Regions from separate parts of the Dactylosporangium sp. CA-233914 genome, predicted to be linked through region 4. Evidence: riboswitches for the same ligand, from Rfam matches in the RefSeq annotation. Region 4 holds a riboswitch; each other region holds the start of a gene.
The links. A riboswitch is a leader RNA that binds a small molecule or an ion and turns the genes downstream of it on or off. The one in region 4 is predicted to bind cobalamin.
Positions count from the first base shown of each region.

Region 1 (2,929 bases), 5.1 Mb from region 4:
CGACGGTCTTGCCGGGCAGCCACTCGAGATTGCCGTGCTTGCCGACGTGGACGACCGCGTGAGCTCCAAATCCAGCATCGGACGAGTCCGCCAGCCACCGGTACGCCGCCAGGTAATGGTGCGAAGGAGGCAGGTCGGGATCGTGGTAGATGGCGACCGGGTTCTCGCCGAACCCGCGCGGCGGCTGCACCATCACCACGACGTTGCCCCGCCGCAGCGCCGCGAGCACGATCGCGCCGTCCGACGGATCGACGAACAGCTCACCGGGCGCCGGTCCCCAGTGCTGCTCCATCCCCGCGCGGAGATCTGCGGGAAGGGTGGCGAACCACGCCCGGTAGCGATCGGCGGAGATCCGCACCGGGTTGCCCCGCAGCTGCTCCTCGGTGAGCCAGTTGACGTCCTGGCCACCGGCCGCGATGAGCTCGTGGATGAGCGCGTCGCCGTCGGACGGGAAGCCCTCCCCGAGGTCGTACCCGGCCTCGGCCAGCGCCGCCAGCAGCCGCACCACGCTCGCCGGCGTGTCGAGGCCGACGGCGTTGCCGATGCGGGAGTGCTTCGTCGGGTACGCGCTGAGCATCACCACGACCCGCTTGTCCGCGTTCGCCAGGCCGCGCAGCCGGGCGTGCGCCACCGCGATCCCGGCGACGCGCCCGGCCCGCTCCGGGTCGGCGACGTACACGGTGAGGCCGTCCTCGTCGATCTCCTTGAACGAGAACGGGACCGTGATGATCCGCCCGTCGAACTCTGGGATGGCGACCTGCGTGGCGGTGTCCAGCGGCGAGAGCCCGTCGTCGTTCTCATCCCAGGTGTCGCGGCTGCTGGTCAGGCACAGCCCCTGCAGGATCGGCACGTCCAGCGCCGCGAGCGCGCCCACGTCCCAGGCCTCGTCCTCGCCGCCGGCCTGCGCGTCGGCGGGGCGGGTGCCACCGGCCGCGAGCACGGTCACGACCAGCGCGTCGGCCCGGCGCAGGGTGTCGAGCAGCTCCGGCGGCGCGGTGCGCAGCGAGGCGGCGAAGACCGGCAGCGCGGTGGCGCCCTCGGCCTCGATCGCCGTGCACAGGCCTTCGACGAACGCGGTGTTGCCGGAGACGTGGTGCGCCCGGTAGTAGATGACGGCCACGGTCGGCCCGCCGGTCGCGGCGCTCGCGCGCTCCAGGACGCCCCAGGCGGGGGTCTCGACCGGGGCGGCGAAGCCGTGGCCGGTGAGCAGGATCGTGTCGGTCAGGAAGCGGTGCAGCTCGGTGAGGTTGGCCGGGCCGCCGAAGGCGAGATACGTGTGGGCCTGCGCGGCGAGGCCGGCCGGGACCGTGGAGTGGCTCATCAGCTCGGCGTCGGGCGCCTGCTCACCGCCGAGGACCACCACCGGAAGGCCCGTCACCAGGAGCGTGTCGAAGCCCTCCTGCCACTCGCGGTACGCCCCGAGGAAGCGCACCACGATCAGCTCCGCGCCGTCGGCGAGCCCGGTCAGGTCCGCCACGGGCGTGCGCGCCGGGTTGGCGAGCCGGTATTCGGCGCCGCTGGCCCGGGCGCTGAGCAGGTCGGTGTCGGAAGTCGACAGCAGCAGGATCACGCCGGGGTCCTCCCTCGGGGTCCGCGCCCCAAGCCGGTGGGATGGGTCCGGCGACGGAGAGTCTCCTGGCTCCCGGATCGGCGCTCGCCCCCGGGCCTTCCCGGGCGGGGCCCGGTGGCCGTGTGGTGCTGGAGGCTCGCTCCCCGGTCACAGTGGCGGGACCGTCCCGGATTCGCACCGGGTTCCTCCACACGTCGCCGTGGTACAGCGTCACAACTCTCCTCGACGAGCCCGCACGGAGTCAAGCGCACGTGCCGAGGCCCGCAGGCGCAGGTAGTATCCGCCCGTGCAGGCTCCCAGCGGACGCGACGCCCCCGACCGGTGCCCCGGTGCCGTGCAGGTCCACGCGGCCGCGGACGGCGGGCTGGCGCGCGTGCGGCTGCCCGGCGGGCGGATCACCGGCGCGCAACTCGGCGTCCTGCGGGCGGCCGCCGCGGAGCTCGCCGACCCCGCACTGGAGCTCACCTCACGGGGAAACGTGCAGGTCAGGGCACTTCCGCCGGGTGCAGAGCACGAGCTGGCGGCCCGGCTGAGCGACGCCGGCCTGCTGCCGTCGGCGACCCACGAGCGGGTCCGCAACATCGTGGCCAGCCCGCTGAGCACGGCCGTCCGCCCGCTCGTGCGCGAGTTCGACGCGATGCTGTGCGCCACACCCGCCCTCGCGGCGCTGCCGGGCCGGTTCCTGGCCACCGTCGACGACGGTCGCGGGGACGTGACGCCGCTGCTCGGCGACGTGGGGCTGCACGGTTCCCGTTTGGTTCTGGCAGGTGTACCGGCCCAGGCCCGCGGCGGCCCCGAGTTGCTCGTCCGCGCCGCCGAGGCGTTCCTGGCCGAGCGGGCCGCGCAGGACTCGCGCGCGTGGCGGCTGGCCGAGCTCACCGACGGGCCGGCCCGGGTCGCGGCCCGCCTCGGCACCGCGCTCGCGGATGTCCCGATCAACCGGGCCGCGGCGCCCGCGCCCGGGGTCCACGGCCGCGCCGCGGTCCTCGTCGTGCCGCTCGGGCTGCTCACGGCGGACCAGTCGGCGGCGCTGGCGGCCGCGGCGGACGAGATCATCGTCACGCCGTGGCGGACCGTCGTCGTCCCGGCGGCCGCGATGGCCGAGGCTGAGCGGGCCGGGCTCGTCGCCGACCCCGCCTCGCCGTGGGCCGGGGTGACGGCCTGCGCCGGGCGGCCCGGCTGCGCCAAGTCGCTCGCCGACGTCCGCGCGGACGCCCGGGCCGCCGTGGCCGCCGGCACATCGTCACCGGAGGGCCGGCCGGTGCACTGGGTCGGCTGTGAGCGGCGCTGCGGCGCACCGAAGGAAAGGCACCTGGAGATGGTCGCGACGATTTCGGGCTACCGGAGCGCGGCGGCATG
Region 1 is NZ_CP192030.1:3,045,416-3,048,344, reverse strand. Features, by position in the region: gene cobN (cobaltochelatase subunit CobN) at 1-1,570, opposite strand, end outside; cobalamin riboswitch at 1,609-1,820, opposite strand; gene ACQPY0_RS14130 (precorrin-3B synthase) at 1,857-2,929, shown strand, end outside; gene ACQPY0_RS14125 (precorrin-8X methylmutase) at 2,927-2,929, shown strand, end outside.
Region 1: linked by a shared signal. The riboswitch ahead of cobN (cobaltochelatase subunit CobN) and the one ahead of ACQPY0_RS36225 (ribonucleoside-diphosphate reductase subunit alpha) in region 4 are both predicted to bind cobalamin.

Region 2 (2,929 bases), 410 kb from region 4:
GGCCAGGCCGGTGCTGTTGGCGTTCACGGTGCCGGAGCCGTCGGCGAACGAGCCGTCGGCGTGCTGGACCGAGATCAGCCAGGCGATCGCAGGCGCAGCGTCGCTGGGCCGATGTGCGGCGAGCAGGGCCTGCACGGCGAGGGCGGTGGCGTCGACGTCGCTGACGCAGGCCGGCTGGCCGAAATAGAGCGGGTACCCGCCGTCGGCGCAGCGCGCGCCGGCCAGGTACGCCGCGCCCGACGCGGGCGCCCCGCCAGCTGTGCGGCTGAGGGTGATCAGGGCGAGGGCCTGGGTGAACTGGTTGCTGTAGTCGCCGAACGCTGAGCGGTCGGAGAACCGGCCCGACGCGCTCTGCAGGCCGCGGAGCCGGGCGATGAGGTCGACGCCGCCGAACGCGGCCGGGTTGCCGCCGCGGACCTGTACGGCGAGGGCGAGCTTGGCGGTGGCCCCGGCGTACGCCTCGGTGCCGTCGCCGATGTACCCGGTCAGGATCTCCGGGCGGGCGAGCCAGGCGGTGGCCTTGGCGGCGTTGGTGTCGGCGACCTTCGCCGCGGCGAACGCGAAGATCCCGTCGATCGTCAGGCCCTGGTCGGGGTAGGCGACGCCGTCGAAGACGACCTCGAACCGTTCGCCGTCGACGAGTTGGCGGGCCAGCCACCCGGCGGCGGCGTCGGGCCGGTTGACCGTGGGCGGGGCGGTCGCCGCGGCCGGGCCGGCCTCGACGCTGAGCAGGACGGTGGACAGGGCGAGCGCGGCGAGCACCCCGGTGATCAGGGTGCGTGCGCGGTGCCGGCGGACAGCCATCGGGCGGTGCCTCTCCGGCCCTGGCAGTCGAGAGAAACCGGGCACGCCCGGTGGCTCCGACCCGTGGGCCACGACGGGTAGGGAGGTGCAGAAACCACGCGCGAAGACGGGTATTCGGGCTCACGACCAACACGTCGGTGTTCGTCGTCTACCGTTGCGGGCCAGCGCCGGACTTCAACCGGACTTCCCCCATCAACGCACGGCTATGCAGTTGTGACCGTCAGTCTGTCGATAGGTCGCGGCGGCGTCAATCCCCGGCGGCAGGTTGTGGCGTTCGCGACATGCCGATACGACATCTGGTGTTTCGCCTTCTCGATGACTCTCATATGCGGTGTTGCCGCGCCTGGTTCGCTCACCCTTGCCAGGGGTGGGCGTAGCAAGAGGGAACCCGGTGGAAGTCCGGGACTGCCCCGCAGCGGTGAGTGGGAACGAAAGCCGTCAACGAAGCACTGGACCATACCGGCACCGGCCGGCGGCCTGATGTCGCGGCCTGGTGGCGTCGGCCCCTGCGCGCCCGAGGTGTTGGTCAACGGGCGACGAGGGTGAGACGCGATCCCCACAGTGGCGTGCTGGTTGGCGTCGACGTGCACACCCCTGCCGGTCGAGCTTTCGTGACGTTCCGCAGGGCGGTCCGATTCGCTGTACGGCGAGCAGGGCGCACCGTATCGTCCCGGCGCATGGACCTGGTGACCCAACCCCGACTTCGCGAGATCATCGAACAGGTCACGCCGCTGCTGGATGATGGCCGGGCTCCCGCCGAGCGGCAGCCCCCGGCCGACCCGGTCGCCCGTGACCTGTGGTTCGCCGAGATCGCTCGGCTGCGGGAGATCCAGCACACGCGGCTGTTTGACCTGGGCGTGTTCGGGACCACCCCTCCGATGTTCGAGGGCGTCGACGTGTCGGAGGTACGCATCCCGGTCACCGGTTCGTGCGGTTGGTCGGGCTGCGCGCAGTGTTCGGCCAGGTCGATCGCGGCGATCGTGTACCGCCCGGACGGCGCGACCGATGTGCCGGCCTATCTGCACTTCCACGGTGGCGGCTTCTGGGTCAATGGCGGGGTCAAGGTGCTGCGAGCCGGCGGCGCTGTGCACGCCGAGCGCGCTCGTGAACTCGGGGTCGTCGTCGTCGACGTCGACTATCGGATGTCACCGGATCACAAATTTCCGATCCCGGTCGAGGACTGCTACGCAGCTCTGACCTGGGTCGCCGCCCAAGCTGGGGAGCTCGGCGTCGACGCGAACCGGATCGCGGTCGGCGGCGGCAGCGCCGGCGGTAACCTGGCGGCGGCGGTCGCGCTGATGAGCCGAGACCGGGGCGAGACGCCACTGCGTGGACAGGTGCTCAATATTCCGGTCACCGACAGCAGCTGCGACAGCGAGTCCCTGCGCCTCTTCGCTGAGGGATACGTCATGACTCGCCAGAACGCCATCGAGATGTGGGATATGTACCTGGCCTCACCGGCCGACGCGTACGAACCGTACGCGTCTCCCATGCACGCGCGTGACCTCCGCGGCCTTCCCCCGGCCCTGGTCGTACTCGGCGACTACGACGTCCTGCGGGACGAGGGCATGGCCTACGCTCGCCGCCTGGCCGACGACGGCGTCACGGTGACCGTGCGTCGGCTGCCCCAGTGCCACGGCGCGGCGCTGCCCGAGAACGGCCCCGAGACCGAGCGCCTCACTGACGAGTTCCTGCGTGCAAACCTGCTGCGCGCATAGCAGTCTCGGTGCTGCAGATCGGATGCTGGTCCCGGGAAGGACTGTCTGTGGGTAGCGATTACTTCAAGTGATGTATGAACGGGCGATCGAGGCGGGCGAGTCGCTCGAGGTTCTGTGGGACGAGAACCGAATGCCGGCGTCAGTCCCAGTCCAACTCGCCGTCGGCGGTGACGATCGGGCGCAGGTCGCCGATCGGTGTGCCGTGCCGCAACGCGTCGAGCAACTCGGCAACGAACGCCGTCAGGCTCGGATGGTAGGGGCCGAGCAGTTCTTCGCCGGTCTCGTGATCCCAGTACAGGACGCGGCCGGGCGTGTCGGGACCGTGGTCCACGACATGGTGTGCCCCGCACCAGTCCGACGTTACGGGGATCCAGGTACGCCTCCACCAGTGGTAGTCGGGCATCTCC
Region 2 is NZ_CP192030.1:8,550,339-8,553,267, forward strand. Features, by position in the region: gene ACQPY0_RS38175 (peptidase) at 1-804, opposite strand, end outside; cobalamin riboswitch at 893-1,041, opposite strand; cobalamin riboswitch at 1,131-1,292, shown strand; gene ACQPY0_RS38180 (alpha/beta hydrolase) at 1,482-2,522, shown strand; gene ACQPY0_RS38185 (SMI1/KNR4 family protein) at 2,662-2,929, opposite strand, start outside.
Region 2: linked by a shared signal. The riboswitch ahead of ACQPY0_RS38180 (alpha/beta hydrolase) and the one ahead of ACQPY0_RS36225 (ribonucleoside-diphosphate reductase subunit alpha) in region 4 are both predicted to bind cobalamin.

Region 3 (2,929 bases), 1.5 Mb from region 4:
CGGCGCGGGCGAGCGAGCCGGACAGCCAGAAGGTAATACTCTGGGTCGCGTGCGGATCGGCCGCCCAGATGATCACGAACGAGGTCAACGCGGCGCACAGCTGTGCGACGGCGACGCCGGCCAGCACCACCCGCGTCGGTCGCAGGACCGCCCGCCGACCGGCGGCGGCGACCACGACGGCGAACGCGGCGAGGGCCCCCGCGAACGCGCCCCCGGTGAGCGTCGCGACACCTGCGCCGAGGCCAAGGATCAGGACGGTGACGGCGCCCAGCGACGCCCCGGAGGAGACGCCCAACAGGTACGGGTCGGCGAGCGGGTTCCGGGTGACGGTCTGCATGACCGCCCCGCAGGCGGCGAGCCCGGCACCGACCACGGCGGCGCCCAGCACCCTCGGCAGCCGCAGCTGCCACACGATGTGGTCACGCAGCAGCGGCACGTCGGCGCTCGTCAGGCCGAGATGGTCGGCGATGACCAGCCACACCGTGCCCAGCGACAGGTCCGCCGGCCCGACCGTCACGGCAGCGCCCACCGACAGCAGCAGGCCGGCCACGAGCGTGACCACCGCGGCGACCATGCGCACCACCCGGACCGGTCGCGCGGGGGCCTGCGCCGGCCGGGCGGTGTCGGCGGTCAGCTGCTCACCCCGCCGAGACCCCGGGCCAACGCCTCAACGGCGAGAACGTTCCGCACGCCCGCCGAGGTGGAGGAGAAGTCCAGGATGACGTACCGCTTGTCCTTGACGGCGGGCAGGTCTTTGAGCGTTGGGTTCTTCTCGAGGAACGCTCGCTTGTCAGCGGCCCTGTTCCAGCTCGCGTCGATGAGCACGATGACGTCCGGGTTGCGCTCGACGACGGTCTCCCAGCTGGTGTCGGCCCAGCTGCCGTCAAGATCGGCGAAGACGTTGGTGACCCCGGCCGCGGACATGATCATGGCGGGGCTGCCGCAGCAGGCGCCGACGCTGGGCGCGTCGCTGCCGTCGTCCCACCACAGCACCTTCCCGCCTTTGGCGCTCGCTGCCTTCGCGATACGCGCCCGCTGGTCGGCGATCAGCGCCTCGGCCCGCTCCCGCACGCCGAAGACCGCGGCGATGTCACGGATCTCGGCGAACACGTCATCCATCGTCAGCTTCGCCGGTCGCACGCCTTTCGGACAGCCGGCGGTGGAGACATACGTGCCCACGCCCAGCTTCTGCCACTCGGCGCGGTCGCCGACCCCCTCGTCGCCGAACGCGCCGGCGAAGGAGGCGTAGACGAAGTCCGGCTCCGTCTCGAGCAGCTTCTCCTTCGACGGGTACTCCTCGGCCAGCACCGGCACCTTCGCGTATGCGGCGGCGTACTCGGGCAGGACCCGGTCGTCGAGGTAGGCGGTGCCGATCATCCGGTCCTGCAGGCCGAGCGCCAGCATGATCTCGGTGGCGGGCTGGTTCATCGTCACCGCCCGCGCCGGGGGCTTCGCGATCGTGACCGGTGTGCCACAGTTGGTGAGCGTGACCGGCCCGTCCGTGACGGACGGCGTGGTGGCCGGTTTGTCGTCACCGGACGCGGCACAGCCGCCGAGCAGGGCGAGCAGAACGGACAGCGGCGCGGCAACGCGCCAGGACACGGGGAACCGCACAGCGGGACCACCTTCCAGCACCTCGTGGACGGGTCGGGCAGGTGCCGTGGCCGGTCTCCTGGCTGACGGGTGGTGCGCCGGCGGCCGGCCTTCCCAGGCATACGCCCAGTGACCTTGCGGTGGCCTCCAGCATCCCGATCACAGTGGCGAGGGCCGCACCGGTCTCACACCGGCTTCCCGAACACCACGGCCAGGCCACCCTAACCAATCCATGCGGCCCCGTCACCATGGCCTGCGCCACGTCACGATCAGGAACCGTACCGATTCACCCCGCTCCACTCGTTCGATGCCGTACGAAACCTGGCGGAATCCGGCACCGCCCGCAGCGTTCCGCCGATCCTGGACTGGTGCTCTCGCTGACGTGCCGCCTGTTTCGGCTTGGCCGCGTTCAGTCCTGCCGCATGAGCCGGGGAGCCATCGAGGTGGGATGCTTCCCGCAGCGATCCATCTGAAGGGGGAGAATTGGCCGACGAATGGCTGGACCACTCCGAGGTGTTGGTCCTGGACCCCTTGGAGGACTCGCCGCTGCCACTCTGGGAGCTTCGCTGGCACGAGGCGACAACACTGCAGGAACTCGCAGACATCCTCGCGCCAGGTCTGATCTCGCTGGCAGCGCGAGGGTTGGTCGAAGTGCGCCGTTTCCATAGCTGGCCGGCACAGTGGGACCAAGGTGTCCCGTTGACCGGGGAGGACCTCGCGCGAGAAAGCACACGCGCTGAGGTTTGGTCCGCCGACGGGGCGCACACCGTGCTAGCGGCTCACATCACCGAGGCCGGCCACAGACTTCTGTAGCCTTCCACGCAACCCCTCTGAACGATTCGGGCCTTCCGCCCGCATCCGCTCATCGGCCGAATCAGTGCGTCGGCAGGAGCTACCAGATGATCGACCGTCGCGACGGCCCGAGCGCACGTCACCGGTGACCCGTGCGGGTCCCGGGTGCGCTCGGGCCGCCGCGATCACTGGACGTAGCAGGCCTTCGCGGTGCCGGGAGCCGGGTCGCCGAAGACCGTGTTCGTGCACGGCGTGCCGTCGGTGACGCGGCGGTACGCGTACCGGCCGGCCGCGCCGAACGCGACCTGGCGGGTGCCGGTGAACACGCACGTCTTCGTCTCGTCGGCGCATGGCGTCCACGTCGTCGTCCCCGGCGGCGGGGCGGTGAGGTAGCAGGCCTTCGCCGTGCCGGAGACCGGATCGCCGAACACCGCGTTGGTGCACGCCGTCCCGCCGGTCAGCGTCGCGTAGCGGAACTGGCCCGCCGCGCCGTACGCCACCGTGGCGGCACCGGCGAACGCGCACGTGCCGGTCTCGGTCGCAC
Region 3 is NZ_CP192030.1:9,614,553-9,617,481, forward strand. Features, by position in the region: gene ACQPY0_RS42640 (FecCD family ABC transporter permease) at 1-574, opposite strand, end outside; gene ACQPY0_RS42645 (ABC transporter substrate-binding protein) at 631-1,614, opposite strand; cobalamin riboswitch at 1,646-1,818, opposite strand; gene ACQPY0_RS42650 (family 78 glycoside hydrolase catalytic domain) at 2,571-2,929, opposite strand, start outside.
Region 3: linked by a shared signal. The riboswitch ahead of ACQPY0_RS42645 (ABC transporter substrate-binding protein) and the one ahead of ACQPY0_RS36225 (ribonucleoside-diphosphate reductase subunit alpha) in region 4 are both predicted to bind cobalamin.

Region 4 (2,929 bases):
TCGGCCGTGACGTGGGCGCCGAGGTTGATCGAGCCGAGGTTGCACACGGCGGTTTCGCCGTCGCTGTTGACCTCGAGGATCTCGGTGCACAGGTTCGACAGGTGGATGGTGTTGCCGCGCCGGCCGGTCTGGTTGGACAGCGCGTTCGAGCGGTCCTTGAACGTCATCCAGCCGTTGCCGGTCTGCGCTAGGGTCCGCATCATCCGCCCGTACAGCTCGCGGGCCTTGACCGTCCGCACGGCCCGCCGCTCCGCGTCCCGGTAGGCCTGATCGAACTCCGCGCCGAACAGGTCCGGCAGGTCCGGGGCATCGGACGGGTCGATGAGCGACCACTCCTCGTCCGCCTCGACGCGGCGCATGAACTCGTCCGGGATCCAGTTGGCGAGGTTGAGGTTGTGGGTGCGGCGGGCCTCCTCGCCGGTGTTGTCCCGCAGCTCGAGGAACTCCTCGACGTCCGGGTGCCACGGCTCCAGGTAGACGCAGGCCGCGCCCTTGCGCCGGCCGCCCTGGTTCACCGCGGCGACGCCGGCGTCCAGCGTCTTGAGGAAGGGCACGATACCGTTCGACTTCCCGTTGGTACCACGGATCAGCGCGCCCCGCCCACGCACGCGCGACCACGAGATGCCGATCCCGCCGGAGAACTTCGACAGCTTCGCGACCTGGTGGTAGCGCTCGTAGATCGAGTCCAGCTCGTCGCGCGGCGAGTCGACCAGGAAGCACGAGGACATCTGGGTGTGCCGGGTGCCGGAGTTGAACAACGTCGGCGAGCTGGGCAGATACGCCAGGGAGGACATCAGCCGGTAGAACCCGATCGCCTCCGCCGGCGTCTGCGACAGGCCGCAGGCGACGCGCAGCAGCCAGTACTGCGGCGTCTCGACGACCAACCGGGTCTCGGGGTGGCGCAGCAGGTACCGGTCGGCGACGGTGCGCAGCCCGAAGTACTCGAAGCGCAGGTCCCCGTCGGTGTCGACGGCGTCGTCGAGCTTGCGGGCGTTGCCGGCCACGAACCGGGCGGTCTCGTCGCCGATGAGCCCCTGGGCGTGCGCGTAGGCGATGGACTGGCTGAAGCTCGCCACGCCCTGCCCGCGGACCTCCTTGTCGACGAACGCGGCCAGCAGCCGGGCGGCGAGTCTCGAGTACTGCGGCTCCTCCCCGATCAGCTCCGCCGCCGTCTGGATCGACAGCTTGTCCAGCTCGGCGGTGCTCGCCCCGTCGTACAGCCCGCTGATCGTCTTCGTGGCCACCCGCAGCGGGTCGATCTCATCAAGATCGCCGACCCGGCGCTCGACCGCCCTGACGATCTTGTTGACGTCGACCGGCTCCAGGTCGCCGTTGCGCTTGCGAACCCGCATCGCGTGGCGCCGCTGCTCCGGCGCCGCCTGACCGGGCACGGCCGTGTCCTGCGTGACCGTCATGTGTTCCCCTCGTCACCCATCGATCAACGTCGGGCGCGCAGGGGACGACGCCGCCGGACGAAGGCAGGCGCCGTCATCTGGCGTTGGCGTCGGCCGTCCCGCGCGGCCTCCAACCACCGCGGGCCCGGTTGGCCCGCGGTGCGCTGGCAGGTCTTCGGACTCGCGGGCATGACCGGACACCGGTCGCCTACCGGCCGTCGCTTCCCAGGCCTCGCGACCCAGTGCTTCGTTGACGGCTTTCGTTCCCACTCACCGCTGCGGGGCAGTCCCGGACTTCCACCGGGTTCCCTCTTGCCTCGACCGGCCACCCACCGACGCGGACGGACGATCGAACCAGCTGCGATAGATACCATATCTAGCCGCCACCCGGTTTGTCACACACCACATGTCGTGGCGCGTGTCGCAATAGCCACAACCCGACCGCCGGCGGGCGTGGGCGTCACCGCTCCCGCAGCTGATCGCCATCGTCCGGGCCCGGGAGGAGGTCCTGGCCGCCGGTGACGCGCTCGCCCGGCGCGGCGACTGTCCTCATCGGACGGTTGCCGCGCCGGGCGAGCCTCATCCGGGAAGGGTCAGGCCTGCGTCCACCTGAAGTAGGCGGTCTTGGCGTGGTCGGCCGTCGAGCCTCCCGTGTACACCTTCACGCCCGGGTTGGTGTTCGCAGTGACGAGGAGCCAGCCGAGCGTGAACTGGTTGACCGAGGTGTTCCACTGGCCCCGCACCTCGATGGACTCCACTCCCTTCAGGATGTTCCACGCCATGCACGAGTCCCGCGGAACGATGAAGGTGTAGGCGATGCCGCCGACCGCCGGCCCCGGCGGGTCGGGCCAGTGCATCGCCAGCAGCGAGCCGTAGGTGCCCTGCGAGCAGAGCATGATCCGGCCCTTGCCCATCGGCGCCGCGAGCGAAGGCCCGGTCGTGGCGACGAGCGCCACCGCGCTCACCGCCGCCGCGGCGGCGACACCCGCCACGGCCCGTCTGATGGTGATGGTTCTGACACCCACTCCGTGTTCCTCCTCCGATGTACCGCCCCGACCCCGGCGCGGCGCCGGCGTCGTCGCACGGCCGTGAGACGTGCGTGGCGTCAACGGAGTTCACGCGTGGGCGCGGTCCTTGTCGCCCGCCGACGGTTCCCGGCCGAGCAGGCTTCGGTCGAGCAGGTCGGGCTCGGCCGGGTCTGGCTCGAACCGGTCGCCGCCGGCACACCGGCCGGGCGACGTGGGCATGGATCTTTCAACGGGCGACGGTGACGAGCACGCATCGGCGCAGGGACGCGCCGCTTTGTCGGCGACACCAACCTTTTACTTCGCAATTGTTGTGTTGCGCAGCCAAAAACAGATGATGCAGGGGCCGGGCCGAATCACTTTCACATTCCACGCCTGCGGCGTCTGAGCCCCGGTGCGCCGCACGCGTGGCGTACCCAGGAGGGAACTACCAGTGAAGCCGAAGCTTCGAAGACTCGCGTTACTCGTCCTGCCGTTGGTGGCCTCGTTCGCCGTCGGCCTGACCGTCCA
Region 4 is NZ_CP192030.1:8,135,540-8,138,468, forward strand. Features, by position in the region: gene ACQPY0_RS36225 (ribonucleoside-diphosphate reductase subunit alpha) at 1-1,415, opposite strand, end outside; cobalamin riboswitch at 1,544-1,768, opposite strand; gene ACQPY0_RS36230 (hypothetical protein) at 1,988-2,419, opposite strand; gene ACQPY0_RS36235 (hypothetical protein) at 2,510-2,641, opposite strand; gene ACQPY0_RS36240 (hypothetical protein) at 2,640-2,807, shown strand; gene ACQPY0_RS36245 (hypothetical protein) at 2,853-2,929, shown strand, end outside.